2 linked regions of the Azospirillum brasilense genome follow. The protein of the gene in region 2 interacts with the protein of the main gene of each other region in a pairwise test. Links are inferred from orthologs where the notes say so. Each region holds a gene or a part of one and is shown on either strand. Other genes may lie near its edges. The genes, in order: topA and AMK58_RS15665.

Region 1 (7,500 bases), 170 kb from region 2 along the record:
ACGGCGCCACGCCCACCGGTTCGCGCACGCCCCCTGCCGCAGCAATCCCCTCCCCGCCGCCGGCACCCAGCGGGACGCGGACGACCAAGGCGACCAAGGCCGCGAAGGCGGCGGCCACCGCAGCGACAGCCAACGCCGATGAAGACCTTCTGGCGCTCCAGTTCCGCGCCTTCGAGCAGTATGTGCGCGAGGTCATCGACGCGATGGAAACGCGGCACGAGTCGCTTCTCCAACGCCAAGAGGAACTGATCCAGGCGCTCGACACGGAACGCACCGCCGCCCGCAAGCGGGAAGAGGAACTTCTCGCCACCCTCGACCAGGAGCGCCAGCGCTGGAGCGAGGCCGAGGATCGCTTCCGCGAGGAGCTTGAGCGCTTCAAGGCTGAGATGCGCCGCGGCCAGAGCGCGGCGAGCGCGGTCGCCGTTGCCGCCACGGCCCTCGGCGGTGGTGGCGACGACGAAGAGGAAGAATCCTCGGATTTCTCCGCCTTCAGCTTCGACGACGATGAAGACGAGGCCAAGGACGACGACGAAGCGGGCGGGAGTGACGCCAGCGCCTTCAGCTTCGATGAGGACGAGGACGAGGACGGTGGCGATCCCTTCAGCTTCGACACCGGCGACACGGAGGAGAAGAGTGAGGACGAAACGGCCGAGGCGACCGACTCGGCCGACAACTCCGACGACGGCGACCCCTTCAGCTTCGACGATGACGAAACGGAGGAAACGGCCGAGGCCCTCCCCGCCAAGACGGATGCGGAACCGGACGAGGACCCGTTCTCCTTCGACAGCGACGATGATCCGGACGAGTCCAAGGCTGAAACCGGGCCGGCCGGAACCGCAAAAGCCGACGCCGAGGACGATCCCTTTTCCTTCGACGACGAGCCGGAGCCGGAACCGGAACTGGAACCCGAACCGGAGGCCCCCCCGAAGAAGAAAGGGCTCTTCGGCTTCTGGCGCAAATGACCGCCCTGTCGAGTCCCTGAGAAGAGCGCCGACGCACACGTTTGCGTGTTGATCGCGCCCCGACAGCGGTTGTATGAATGGGCGCATGACTCAACCGCGCCGCACCCTGTCCGCCGCCGAGCGGTTCGACTGGCTCCGACTCATTCGAACCGAGAATGTCGGGCCGATCACCTTCCACCGCCTGCTGGAGCGGTTCGGCAGCGCCGGCGCCGCGCTGGAAGCGCTGCCCGACCTCGCCAGGCGCGGCGGGCGGACCAAGCCGCTGCGCATCGCGCCGAAGGCGGACATAGACCGCGAACTGGCCGCCAACGACCGCATCGGCGCCCGCCTGATCTGCTCCTGCGAGCCCGACTATCCGGAACCCATGGCGGCGCTGGACGACGCGCCCCCGGCGGTGTCGGTCCTCGGTCACCCGCATCTGCTGCAACGGCGCGCCGTGGCGTTGGTCGGGGCGCGCAACGCCTCGATGAACGGCAAGAAATTCGCCGAACGGCTGGCGCGGGAACTGGGGGAGGCCGGGCTGCTGGTCGTCTCCGGGCTGGCGCGCGGGATCGACACGGCGGCCCACGCCGGGGCGCTCGGCAGCGGAACGGCGGCGGTGGTGGCGGGCGGCGCCGACGTCGTCTACCCACCGGAGAACGAAAGACTCTACCGCGACATAGTGCAGCAGGGGGTGATCCTGGCGGAAAGCCCGGTCGGCACCACGCCGCAGGCCCGCCATTTCCCGCGCCGCAACCGGCTGATCTCCGGCCTGTCGCTGGGGGTGCTGGTGGTGGAGGCGGCGCTGCGCTCCGGCTCCCTCATCACCGCGCGCATGGCGCTGGAACAGGGACGGGAGGTGATGGCCGTTCCCGGCTCCCCGCTCGACCCGCGCTGCCAGGGCACCAACAATCTTCTGCGTCAGGGGGCGGCCTTGGTGGAAGGGGTGGATGACGTGCTGCGGGCGCTGGACAACCTGTCGCCGCCAACCCTGCGGGAGCGCCAGAGCGACCTGTTCGCCCAGGCCCGCCCCGCCGTTCCGTCCGAGGCGGACCTTGAATCGGCGCGCGCCGTCATCCTGGAAAACCTCGGTCACACGCCGGTTGCCATTGACGAACTCGTCCGCGGGTGCCAATTGTCCGCTCCGGTGGTGTTGACCGTGGTGCTGGAACTTGAGCTTGCGGGCCGTGTCCAGCGCCAGCCTGGGAATCAGGTGAACCTGATCTGATCCCGATCCGCACCGCCGGTGTATGGGATAGGCACTTTCAGGGGCGCGGACTCTTGCCGGGCAGCAACGTCGTCATCGTCGAATCGCCGGCCAAGGCGAAAACCATCAACAAATACCTTGGCTCGGACTACACCGTGGTCGCCAGCTTCGGCCATGTCCGCGACCTTCCGGCGCGCGACGGATCGGTGCGTCCGGACGAGGACTTCGCCATGGACTGGGAGTTGGGCGACCGCTCCAAGCGCCACATCGACGAGATCGCCAAGGCGGTCAAAGGGGCCGAACGCGTCTATCTCGCAACCGACCCGGATCGCGAAGGGGAAGCCATCGCCTGGCATTTGTCGGAACTGCTGCGCGAAAAGCGGCTGATCGACGATTCCAAGGTCCAGCGCATCACCTTCAACGAAATCACCAAGAGCGCCGTCCAGGCCGCTCTGGAGGCCCCGCGCGACGTCTCTCGGGAGCTGGTGGATGCCTATCTGGCCCGCCGCGCCCTCGACTATCTGGTGGGCTTCACCCTGTCGCCGGTGCTGTGGCGCAAGCTGCCGGGCTCCCGCTCGGCGGGCCGCGTGCAGTCAGTGGCGCTGCGCCTGATCTGCGAACGCGAGTCGGAGATCGAGGTCTTCAAGCCGCAGGAGTACTGGACCATCGAGGTGGGCTTCGCCACGCCGGGCGGTGCCTCCTTCACGGCCCAGCTCACCCAGCTCGACGGCAAGCGGCTCGACAAGTTCGCCCTGCCCGCTCGCGAGGCGGCGGAGGCCGCGGTGGCGCGCATCAGCCCGCAGGCCTTTTCGGTCGCGACGGTGGAGCGCAAGCAGAGCCGCCGCAACCCCTCCCCGCCCTTCACCACCTCGACCCTGCAGCAGGAGGCCTCGCGCAAGCTGGGCTTCGGCGCCACCCGCACCATGCGCACCGCGCAGCGGCTCTACGAGGGCGTGGACATCGGCGGTGAGACGGTCGGCCTGATCACCTACATGCGAACCGACGGCGTCAGCCTGTCGCAGGAGGCCATCGAGAGCGCCCGCAACCTGATCGGCTCCCATTGGGGCGAGCGCTACGTCCCGGCGCAGCCGCGCGTCTACAAGACCGCCGCCAAGAACGCCCAGGAGGCCCACGAGGCCATCCGCCCGACCGACCTGTTCCGCCGCCCGGAGGAGGTTTCGACCTACCTGGAAGGCGACGAGCTGCGGCTCTACGAGCTGATCTGGAAGCGCACGCTGGCCAGCCAGATGGAGAGCGCGGTTCTGGATCAGGTGGCGGTGGACATCGCCTCGCCGTCCAAGGACGTCGTGCTGCGCGCCACCGGCTCGGTCGTCGTGTTCGACGGCTTCCTCAAGGTCTACCAGGAGGACCGCGACGACGGCGCCGCCGACGACGACCAGGAGCGCCGCCTGCCCGCCATGGACCAGGGCGACGCCCTCGCCCGCGGCGACATCAGCCCGGAACAGCATTTCACCCAGCCGCCGCCCCGCTACACCGAGGCGAGTCTGGTGAAGAAGCTGGAGGAGCTGGGCATCGGGCGCCCGTCCACCTACGCCTCCATCCTCCAGGTGCTCCAGGACCGCAACTACGTGCGGCTGGACAAGCGGCGCTTCATCCCGGAAGACCGCGGCCGTCTGGTCACCGCCTTCCTGAAGAACTTCTTCAACCGGTATGTCGAATACAACTTCACGGCCGACCTGGAGAACAAGCTCGACGAGATCTCCGACGGGCGGATCGACTGGAAGACCGTGTTGCGCGACTTCTGGCGCGCCTTCCACGTCGCGGTGGATGGAACCAAGGACCTGACGATCACCCAGGTGCTGACCACGCTGGACGAGGAGCTGGGGCCGCACTTCTTCCCGACCAATGGCAACAGCGACACGCCGGGCCACGACCCGCGCGTCTGCCCGGTGTGCAGCCAGGGTCGGCTGGGGCTGAAGCTCGGCAAGATGGGCGCCTTCATCGGCTGCTCGCGCTATCCGGAATGCCGCTACACCCGCCCGCTCGCCGTTGCCAACGACGAGAACGGCGAGGCGCAGGAAGGCCCGCGCGAGTTGGGCAACGATCCGGAGACCAGCCTGCCGGTGACGGTGCGGCGCGGCCCGTACGGCGCCTACATCCAGCTCGGCCCGCCCCCGGTGGCCGCCGCTCCGGCCGAGGCCGTCGCGGAGGAAGCGCCGGTCGACGGCAAGAAGACCAAGGGCAAGAAGAAGGTCAAGGTCGAGGCGCCGAAGCCCAAGCGCGTTTCGCTGCCCAAGGGCATGGCCGCCGCCGACGTGGACCTCGACACGGCGCTGAAGTTGCTCGCCCTGCCGCGCAGCATCGGAAACCACCCGGAGACGGGTGAGGACATCAGCGCCGGCATCGGGCGCTTCGGCCCCTACCTGAAGCACGGCAGCGTCTACAAGTCGCTGACGCCCGACGACGACGTGCTGACCATCGGCATCAACCGCGCGGTCGACCTGCTGGCCGGCGCGGCCAAGAAGGCGTCCGCTCCCGCCAAGACGCTGGGCGACCATCCGAAGACCGGCAAGCCGGTGACCACCGGTTCGGGCCGCTTCGGTCCCTACGTCAAGCACGGCTCCGTCTACGCCTCCATCCCCAAGGGCACGGAAGCGGACAGCGTGACGCTGGAGCAGGCGCTGGAGCTTCTGGAGGCCAAGGCCGCCAAGGATGCCGCCAAGAAGGGCAAGGCCCCGAAGGAGGCCGAACCCGCCGCGGATGGCGCCGAAGCGCCCGCCAAGGCCGAGAAGGCGACGAAGGCCAAGGCGACGGCGGCGAAGAAGGAGCCGGCCAAGAAGGACGCGGTGAAGAAGGCCGCTCCGAAGAAGGCGGCGGCCAAAAAGCCCGACACTGCGAAGTCCGACGCCGCGAAATCCGACGCCGCGAAATCCGACGGGGACAGCGACGAGAAGCCCGCCGCCCGCAAACGGGCCTGACCGCGGGCAAGGGACCGGATCCCGGTGGGCGATTCGCGGTTGCCCACCGGCAGACGCGCGCGGGTCCGCTCAAGCCTGATCACAGGAAGAACGAGGGTTGGACGAGCGGCCGTGCAGCCCCATCAGGCCGTGGCGGCCGCCTTGGCCTTGGCCGCGTTGCGGCGGTGGCGCAGCTTGACGCGGATGCGCTCGACCGGGCTGAGCAGACGGGGGTGGCGGCGCTTCAGCCGCACGAACAGGCGGCGGGCGTCCGCTGAGTTGCGCAGAAGGATCACCCCGCCGGCAAGCGCCACCGGAAAGCCGAATGGCCCCGGCAACGGCGACATCAGGGCGCCCAGGCCGATCAGGCTCCACCCCGTGCCGATCAGAGCGAGTTGCCGGACGCGGGCAAGCGTGGGCCGGGTGAGCAACGAACGGGGGATGGCGGCACGACGATGCATCGGGACTCCTCCTGTGCCAGCAGCCATATGGGGGCGTCCGGACACGGGGGAAGAGGCCGGGGGATGTGACTTTTCGGGGGAGGCGACGGGCAAAAGGGGGGCGTCAGTGCAACGGCGCTGCGCTGCCGGGCGGTCCCAGGACGAACAGCGCGGCGGTGACCTCGGCCGGGGCCGGCGCCCATTCGAAGTCGCGCATCAGCTCGCTGCGCGCGGCGTCGGCGCGCTCCTCCAGAGCGTCGCAGTCGGTGCCCCCCGTCCGCCGGGCCGGCCTGCGGCAGCGCCGGTCGGCGCAGCTTTCCAGCATCAGGCGGATCATCCGCTCCCGCTTGGCGGCGTCTACGAATCCCGACTGGTCGAAATACAGTTTGGTGAAGGCGACCTCGGTCACCGTGGGGGTGGCGCCCTGCTTGCCGACCAGCACCGCCGACACCAGTTCAACGCAGCGACCGGCGTAGTCGGGAATCGGCGCCGTGCCGTCGTCGGCACGATCGTACTGGCGGCTCGGCAGTTCGACCAGCCGCCCGGTCGATTCCTTCACGAGGTAACGGCGCCACACCGGCATATCCGCCTCCCGTCTGGTTTCCCCATGGGCTGAAAAAAGGGTACACCAGACCGGACCGCGACGGAACAGCCCCTTTCCGGCTTCGGCCGGAACCGGACAGCACTCACCGGAGGAGAGGCGCGGCTCAACCTTCGGGAACGGGAAGGGTTTAGCCTGATGAAACTTCTGCGATTCGGCCCGCCGGGCCATGAGCGTCCGGGCCTTCTGGACCGCAACGGCGTGATCCGCGACCTGTCGGGCGTGGTGTCGGACATCGGCCCGGCCACGCTGACCGAGGACGGTCTGGCCCATCTCCGGACGCTCGACACCGACCGGCTGGCCCAGGTGCCAGACGGGACCCGGCTCGGCCCCTGCGTCACCGGCGTGTCCAAGGTGGTCTGCGTCGGGCTCAATTACCGCGCCCACGCCGCCGAATCCGGCCTGCCCGAGCCGGCGGAGCCGGTGCTGTTCATGAAGGCGACCACCGCCATCTGCGGCCCCAACGACCCGGTCCAGATGCCGCGCGGCGCCACCAAGCTCGACTGGGAGGTCGAACTCGGCATCGTCATCGGCCGCACCGCCCGCTACGTCGATCAGGCCGACGCCTTCGACCACATCGCCGGCTATTGCGTCCTCAACGACGTGTCGGAGCGCGCCTTCCAGACCGAGAGCACCGGCCAGTGGGTGAAGGGCAAGAGCGCCGACAGCTTCTGCCCGATCGGTCCCTGGATGGTCACCCGCGACGAGGTGCCCGACCCGCAGGCGCTGCGCCTGTGGCTGGAGGTGGACGGCCAGCCGATGCAGGACAGCACGACCGCCGACATGATCTTCGGCGTGGCCGAGATCGTATCCTACATCAGCCGCTTCATGACTCTGCTGCCGGGCGACGTCATCGCCACCGGCACGCCGCAGGGCGTGGCGATGGGCCGCGGGCCGAACCATCCTTGGCTCCAGCCCGGCCAGACCATGCGCCTGGGCGTCGAGGGGCTGGGCGAGCAGCGCCAGTCCGTCCGCGCCTTCGAAGGCTGAGCGGCGCCGGGACCGGAGGGGGAGTGTCTTTGATGAAGCGAAAAAGCCGTCTGGCCGCGTGGCTGCTCGCCGCCGGTCTCGGCACCCTGGCGGTGTCCAATTCAGCCAGAGCCGAGGACGGCGCCGCGGCGCTGGCCGGGAAGACCTGCGGCACGCTGGAGTCGCGGGTGGCGGAAATCCCCGGCTCCGGCCCGGTGTTCCTGCGCAGCTACGACAGCAGCTTCGGCGTCGGCCAGACGTCGGAGCTGCCGCTGCGCGAGGCCGCCTTCACCTACGACAACGCGCTGGCCGTCATCGCCCTGGTCGCCTGCGGCAAGACGGAGCCGGCGCTGCGCATCGGCGAGTCGCTGCTCTCCGCCGCCACGCTGGACCGGGCGCGGCGCCAGGGGAGGCTGCGCAACAC
Region 2 (7,011 bases):
GTTCCAGTGCAGGCGGCGCAGCACCTCGCGCAGGCGGACGGCGGGGTCGTCGCTGTCAGGGGCGGCTGTCGGAGCGCCCGCCGGCCACGCCTTGAACACGTCGCTGCGCTGCATGGGGTCGGGAATGTCCATCAGCTCGATCAGCCCGTCGGTGCAGACGGCGCAGGCGTAGTCGAGCGCGTTCACCAGCTCGCGCACGTTGCCGGGCCAGCCATGGGCGCGCAAGGCCGCCAGCGCCGGGGCGGCGATGGCATAGGCGATGCCGTCCCGCTCCGTCCGCTCGGCCAGCAGCCGGTCGATCAGCCAGTCGAGGTCGCCGCGCTGGCGCAGCGGCGGCACGGTGAACACCGCGCCGTTGAGACGGAAATACAAGTCGTCGCGGAACGTTCCGGCCTTGATCAGCTCGACCAGATCGCGGTGGGTCGCGGCGATGACGCGCACGTCCACCGACACCGCCCTGGTGCGGCCGACGGGCGTGACCTCCCGCTCCGCCAGGACCCGCAACAGGCGTGTCTGCGAGGACAGCGGCATGTCGCCGATCTCGTCCAGGAACAGCGTGCCGCCGTCCGCCTCCAGGATCAGCCCCTTCTTGCCCCGCGACGCGGCCCCGGTGAAGGAGCCGGGCTCATGGCCGAACAGCTCGCTTTCGATCAGCGCCTCCGGCAGCGCGGCGCAGTTCACGGCGACGAAGGGCTTGGCCGCGCGCACGCTCGACTGGTGCAGGGCCTTGGCGAGGTGCTCCTTGCCGGTGCCGGTCTCGCCGTGAATCAGCAGGCTCATCCGCGTGTTCACCAGCTTCGCCGCGCGCGTCAGCACCGCCTTCAGCGCCGGATCACCGCCGCACATCGCCTGGAGCGGATTGGGCAGGCTTCCCTCGTCTCCTTTGCGTGGGCGCGGGACGGCGATGGCCGGCGGCGGCATCGCCTGCGCAAACAGGGGTGTCCCGCTGCGCCGCAGGCGGAGGGTGCGCTGGTCGGTGGGCAGAGAGCGCACGAACCGCACCAGGTCGTCCACTTGGCAGTCGAACAGGTCGGAGAAGGATCGTCCGATGAGTTGCTCCCGGCCCTCCCCCTCGCCGGCCAGCAGTCGACACGCGCGGTGATTGAAGCCGATGATCCGCCCGGCGCCGTCCAGCGCGATCACGAAGTCCGGATCGACCTCCGCGAATTCCTGGGAGGCGGAGAGCTTGACCACCCACTCCCGGCGGAAATTGTTGTAGAGGTTGGCGTTTTCGATCTTGTGCGTGTAGGCCTTGACCAGTTGGAGGGCCAGATACTGGCTGATCTTGGGCTCCGGCGAACGGAGCGCGGAGATGTCCAGCACCGCCGCAAGCCCGCCGCCGCTGTGGAACACCGGAGCCGCCGTGCAGGTGAGGGGAATGTGGGTCGCGTCGAAATGGTCCGTCTGGTGGACGGTCAACGCCTCGCCCGTGGCGATGCAGGTGCCGACCGCGCAGGTGCCGGCCCGTCCCTCGTTCCAGTCGGCGCCGAGATAGAGGCCGGTCCGGCGCAGGTCGTCGTCCGACGCCCGGTCGCCGATGAAGTCGACGGTGATACCGTTGCTGTCGGTCAGCAGCAGGGCGTAGCCCATGCCGGCCACTTGGCGGTACAGCGCCTCCAACCCGAAGCGGGCCATGCGCAGGAACTCGTCCATCGCGTCGCGATGCAGGCTCAGACGCTCGTGCGGCAGGATGTAGGCCTCGCGCCGAACGGTCGGGTCCAGCTTGTGATCGGCCACGCAGCGGCGCCAGGATGCGGTGATGATGGCATCACGCTTCGACGCGGTCCCTTCCGAGACGCGGACCAATTCGTTGATGTGCGCCGCTTTGGCGTTCTCCATCAGCGTATCCTCCCTGGAGCGCAATCGCTCTGATCTGGTCAGCCAGATCAGAGCAATATATCAAGCGCCTCGTCGCACAGGCAATTTGTGCAATGGTATTGTCGGCGCCTGTGCCCCGCCCTGCCCCGCCGGGCACGAATTTCCGTTTCTCCCGCAGCTAATCTTCCCATGGAATGAATACCTTGCCGTCACCGTCGATGCCAGAACCTGGAAAACATTCTTTGCCAAGTCCAGACCGATTGTCATCACGCTCATCGCTGGCTCCTATGAGGGGGTGTCTTCGACGTTGAACGCTTTTCACCAAGATTTGGGAAAAGGGCCGTCCACCACATCACCTCAGTGCGCTGGCGTCGCAATCTCCCCATGGAATGAATAAATTCCATGAACCCTAGGCCAAGGCGGCCTCCGGCCCATGCAGGAATGATCGTGGCGAAAGGTAATGTTCACACTTAAACGGAAAGAGCAATTCGAGCAGGAGATCAAGAAGAGCCGCTTTTCGGCCTCGGCGGGTCCGGTCACGACCGAAGAGGAGGCACGTGGATTTATCGCTGCGTGCAGCCAACGGGATGCGGGCCACAACTGCTGGGCCATCCGGATCGGCGACCTCTACCGGTCCAGCGATGACGGCGAACCGGGGGGAACGGCGGGACGCCCGATTCTTCAAGCCATAGACGGCCAGAAGCTGGATCGGGTGGCGCTGGTGGTCAGCCGCTGGTTCGGTGGCGTTCTTCTCGGTGCGGGCGGGCTGGTGCGTGCTTACGGCGGCACCGCAGCGGCGTGTCTCCATGCCGCTGAACGTCAGCCGATCATCCGCTTTGCAGCCTTGGCCGTCACGTGCGCCTTCGCCGACGAGGCCAGGATCAGGTCGGGGCTTGGCGCCTTCCCAGCAGCCTCTGCCGAGACCAACGGCTTCACGCCCCAAGGCGTGCAACTCCAGATCAAGGTTCCTTGCGAGCAGCTGGACGATGTCGTTGGCATGATCACGGATGCGTCTCGCGGTCAAGCCAAGATCCAAAAGTCGCCCGGTTAGCGAATGAAAATCCATCCGGCGAGCGCTGGTCCTATCACCGCGCTCCGTTGGGCACACGGGCCGTTAAGGCTCGGACGGGCGGCAAGCCGCCTCCAGGGCCGCTTCATCGTCGCAACGCTCCTCGAAGCGGCGGATTCGGCCGTCCTGCAGCACCCACCGGTGTTCGGTCGTCACCGCCACCGGTTTCCCGGTGACCTTGCTGACGGCCTCAACGAGGTTGCGCGTGACGACGTGGTCTCCGTCCCGTGCGATGTCCCGCATCTCGTGCTTGGTGATCGTCCATTCCTGAGCCAACCCCTGGAAATAGCGCTGGACACCATCCAGGCCGTGGAAGTTGCCGGAAAAGGCCGCAAGGGCCGGGGATTGGCCGCAGGATATCCACTCGACGTCAGGCGCGAGATGCTCGAACAGCGGCGCCACATCGCCCACGGCGTAGCGGTCGTACAGGTTGCGAAGCAACTCGATGTCGGTCTGCGCCATGCCGCATCTCCGCCCGTCATGGGATGGTCCGCCATGATAAGGCCGGGTCCCGTGCGCCATGCCGGCGCAAAGGCGGTGCCTCCGTCGGGCGGGGCTGCCTCTCACAACCGGGCGAGGGCCTGCCGCATGATCTCCGCTGTGGCGAGGTCGGCCGGGAAGAAAGCCTCGATGGCCAGTTCGGACAAGGTGACGTCCACCGCCGTTCCAAACACCGTCGTGGTGCTGAAGAAGCTGAGCGTCCCGCTTTCCGTCCTGAGCCGCAGAGGAACCACCACGCCATCATGCGACGACAACGGCTCGCTCCGGCTGTGCGAAGGCTGCCCGTCGGGCACCGGGTAGCCCTTCAACTCGCCGAACAGCGCGGCCAGCACAGGATCGGCGCTGACGTCAATCTGGCGAATCAGCCGGTGCAGGACGTGCGTCCGCCACTGAGCGAGGTTTTCGATCCGCGGCGCCAGCCCGGAGGGGTGGAGGCTGAGGCGCAGCACGTTCACCGGAGGCTGGAGAAGGTCCGGCGCGGCTCCGGTGAGCAGCGGTGCGACCGCCCGGTTGGCCGCGACCAGCGTCCAATGCCGGTCCACAGCCAGCGCCGGATGAGGCTCGTGCCCGGTCAGCACGAGATCGACGGCCTGACGGGCGGCCTGCATCTCCGGATCATCCAACCGGTGTTCGGAAAAGACCGGTGCGAAGCCCGCCGCGGCGAGCAGCGCGTTGCGGTCGCGCAGCGGAATGTCCATCCGTTCCGCCAGATGAAGCAGCATGGTCCGGCTGGGCTGCGAGCGTCCCGTTTCCAGGAAGCTGACATGGCGGGTCGAAACGTCGGCCTCGCAGGCAAGGTCCAGTTGGCTGAAGCCGCGCCGCTTGCGCCAGATGCGCAGCAATTCCCCGACCGGCTGGCGCGGCACGGTCCTGGGGGGCGGCTGGTGACGGGCGGCTGTTTGCGGCATCGATCCGGCCTCCCGTCCGGCGTTTTCGGTGTTCTGCGTTCCATGATACCAGCGCCGCCGCTCATCCATCCAGAAAGGTCAGCAGGTCGCGGTTGAAGCGGTCCATATGCGTCAGGAACAGGCCGTGCGGCGCCCCCTCGTAGACGGTCAGCGTCGCGTTCGCCATCAGTTCGGCGGTTGTCATCCCGGTGATGGCAAGCGGGCTGGACACATCCAAGTCGCCGTGGATCAGCAGGGTCGGCACGGTGATGTCCTGAAGCTCCCGCCGGAAATCTGTGGACGTCGTCGCCCGATGGCAGTCGAGAAGCGCCTTCAACGAGGCTTGCAAGGCCATCGATTTCACCCAGGCCATCATGCCGGGTGAACTGTCCGCCGCCATAAAGGGGCGGATGTTGTCCTCCAGCCATTTCGGAAAGTCCTGCAGCAGGCAATTTGAGCGGAAGGTTTCGAAGACGGCGGGATCGATTCCGTCGGGGTTGTCATCGGTGCGGGAAAGCGTTGGGGTCACCGTGCCAACCAGAACCGTGCGGGAAACGCGGCGGTCGCCGTGCCGGCTCAGATAGCGGACGATTTCCCCGCAGGACATGGAATGGCCGACCAACGTGACGCCGTTCAGGTCGAGCGTGTCGAGCAGGGTGGCGAGGTCGTCGGCCAGCCGGTCGAAGTCGAAGCCGGTTCCCGGGTCGCTCGACCGGCCATGGCCACGGCGATCGTAAGCGATGCAGCGGTAGCCGCGCTCGGCCAGCGCCAGCATCTGGTAGGCCCAGGAATCGGAATTTAGCGACCAGCTGGACAGAAAGACGACGGGCTTCCCCAGTCCCCAATCCCGGTAGAAAAGGGCCACACCGTCTTCGGTGCGGATGAAGCCGGGCTGATCCGGTGCGGCGGGAATTGTCGAAGCCATGCTCATGGCCGGTGCTCCTGGGTTCGGGACGTTGCGGGACGGGATGGCCGGTGCGCTATGCGCCTTCCGGAACCCGGTCCAGAAAGCCGCTCACCGAGCGGATGCGTCCATCGGCGGCCAACCGGATGAAGTCGGTGCCGCCGGCAATGGGCTCTGCCCCCGCCGGAACGAGGGACCAGGAGAAGCGCACGCGGCCGTTGTGGCCGTCGGGCGTGCCCTGCAGGATGAAACGACAGTTCGGGAACCGCTGCTGCACGGCGTCGATCAGGGCGTTAACGCCGGCGTGGCCGTTCGCCTGAACCATCGGGTCAAGGTAATGCGCATCATCGCTCCAATGTTCGACGAGCAGGGCCAGCCGGCGGTCGGGGTCGGTCTCGTTCCAGACGGCGATGTAGCGCTGGGCGACGTGGGCTGCGTTCGTCATGGCGGAACTCCTTCGTGGGGTTGTCCGGATCGACCGGACCTCCACAGCAGCATCGTCGTTCCGCGATCCTCCTGCGATTACATGGGAGGTAACGGTAAAGCCATCGATCGCGTTGGCGATCGGCGGCTGCCGATACGCCTCCGGTATGGGAAAGGGTCCATTCAGCCCCTTCCGGTCCACCCGCCGGATTTTCAGCTTATGGGGATGTTTGTGGGATCACGCATAAACTAATACCGGCGAGCGGAGGCGCTGACTCACGGAGAGGGCTTCCCAAGGCCAGCAACCCGTGATTCGGGTTTACGTGACGATACCCGTCGATATGCGGACATCAAATTTGCGTTGACGGGCTCCCTACTAGTTGGTAGGTAAAGATATGGGGAACACATCGACCAGAGCCGACGACATTCTAAGCTGTGCGCGCACCCTGATCGCCAGGGGCGGCTACAACAGCTTCAGCTACGCCGACATCTCCAAGGTCGTCGGCATCCGCACCGCGAGCATCCACCACCATTTCCCCGGCAAGGCGGATCTGGTCCGCGTGCTGGTTGCGCAATACCGGCAGGAGGTCGAGGCCGGGCTTGCCGAGCTGGAGCGGAACGTTGCCGATCCGCTCGATCAGCTTCGCGCCTATCTCGGCTACTGGGAGGGGTGCTTCGCCGACACGACCGACCCGTTCTGCGTCTGCGCGCTCCTGGCGGGCGAGAGTCCGGTACTTCCCGAAGCGGTCGCTCTCGAAGTGCGGGCGCATTTCCGCAAGCTTGCAGACTGGCTCACCTCCGTCTTTGAGCGAGGCGCCGCACAAGGCCGTCTTCGGCTGGTCGGAACCGCCAGGAGCGATGCCGAACTGTTCATGGCTGGCGTGCATGGCGCGATGCTATCCGCTCGCGCCTATGGCGACGCCACGACCTTCGGAGCGATAGCCCGTCCTTTGCTGCAGCGAATCGTCGCTTGAAGCCGGCGCTTCGCCGGGAGAATGAACGCATGTCCGTTTCACCTATCGACTGATAGGTAGATAGGGCGGCCTAAGATGGCGTTGCCGAGCTGCCTGCTTTGCCGCTCTGCCCCACTGGATAAGAAAGGAAATCCCTTATGTTCGGAATTTCTCCGCTTGGCTGGGCTCATACGCTCGGCAGCCTGCCGGCGATTCCCGTAGCCTTCTATATGTTTGCCCGCCATGGCCGGATCGTTCCCCGGTCAAAGGCGGGTGCCGTCTATCTCGTTTCCATGCTGATCGGCGCTTCGACGGTCTTCCTCGTGGCACATCAGCCGGTCAGCTACGTCATCGGCGCCGTCACGATCCTCCTTCTGTTCGCGGGCTATGGGGTCAAGGGAATTCTTGGGGTGGGGCGCTCGGCCGAATACATCGAGATCGTTTGCCTGAGCGCGA

What was found.
Region 1: the proteins of AMK58_RS15665 (region 2) and topA interact in binary tests that used the Escherichia coli proteins (3 or more experiments, as listed by UniProt). The link is inferred for Azospirillum brasilense from one-to-one orthologs.

The regions. Positions count from the first base shown.
Region 1 is NZ_CP012915.1:588,496-595,995, reverse strand. The notes cover bases 1,859-5,287. They hold topA (type I DNA topoisomerase), read left to right. Parts: upstream 1,859-2,222; coding sequence 2,223-5,087; downstream 5,088-5,287. Other genes in these bases: AMK58_RS16440 (hypothetical protein), read right to left, coding at 5,210-5,287; dprA (DNA-processing protein DprA), read left to right, coding at 1,859-2,169. Outside these bases: AMK58_RS16455 (helix-turn-helix domain-containing protein), read left to right, coding at 1-962; more of dprA, read left to right, coding at 1,048-1,858; more of AMK58_RS16440, read right to left, coding at 5,288-5,527; AMK58_RS16435 (hypothetical protein), read right to left, coding at 5,631-6,089; AMK58_RS16430 (fumarylacetoacetate hydrolase family protein), read left to right, coding at 6,246-7,097; AMK58_RS16425 (PH domain-containing protein), read left to right, coding at 7,130-7,500. UniProt on the Escherichia coli protein: Releases the supercoiling and torsional tension of DNA, which is introduced during the DNA replication and transcription, by transiently cleaving and rejoining one strand of the DNA duplex.
Region 2 is NZ_CP012915.1:419,528-426,538, reverse strand. Bases 1,134-4,073 are described here. They hold AMK58_RS15665 (IMPACT family protein), read left to right. Parts: upstream 1,134-2,278; coding sequence 2,279-2,869; downstream 2,870-4,073. Other genes in these bases: AMK58_RS15655 (helix-turn-helix domain-containing protein), read right to left, coding at 3,451-4,073; AMK58_RS15660 (nuclear transport factor 2 family protein), read right to left, coding at 2,933-3,349; AMK58_RS15670 (sigma-54-dependent Fis family transcriptional regulator), read right to left, coding at 1,134-1,839. In the rest of the region: more of AMK58_RS15670, read right to left, coding at 1-1,133; more of AMK58_RS15655, read right to left, coding at 4,074-4,296; AMK58_RS15650 (alpha/beta fold hydrolase), read right to left, coding at 4,358-5,206; AMK58_RS15645 (nuclear transport factor 2 family protein), read right to left, coding at 5,256-5,624; AMK58_RS15640 (TetR/AcrR family transcriptional regulator), read left to right, coding at 5,998-6,576; AMK58_RS15635 (hypothetical protein), read left to right, coding at 6,714-7,011.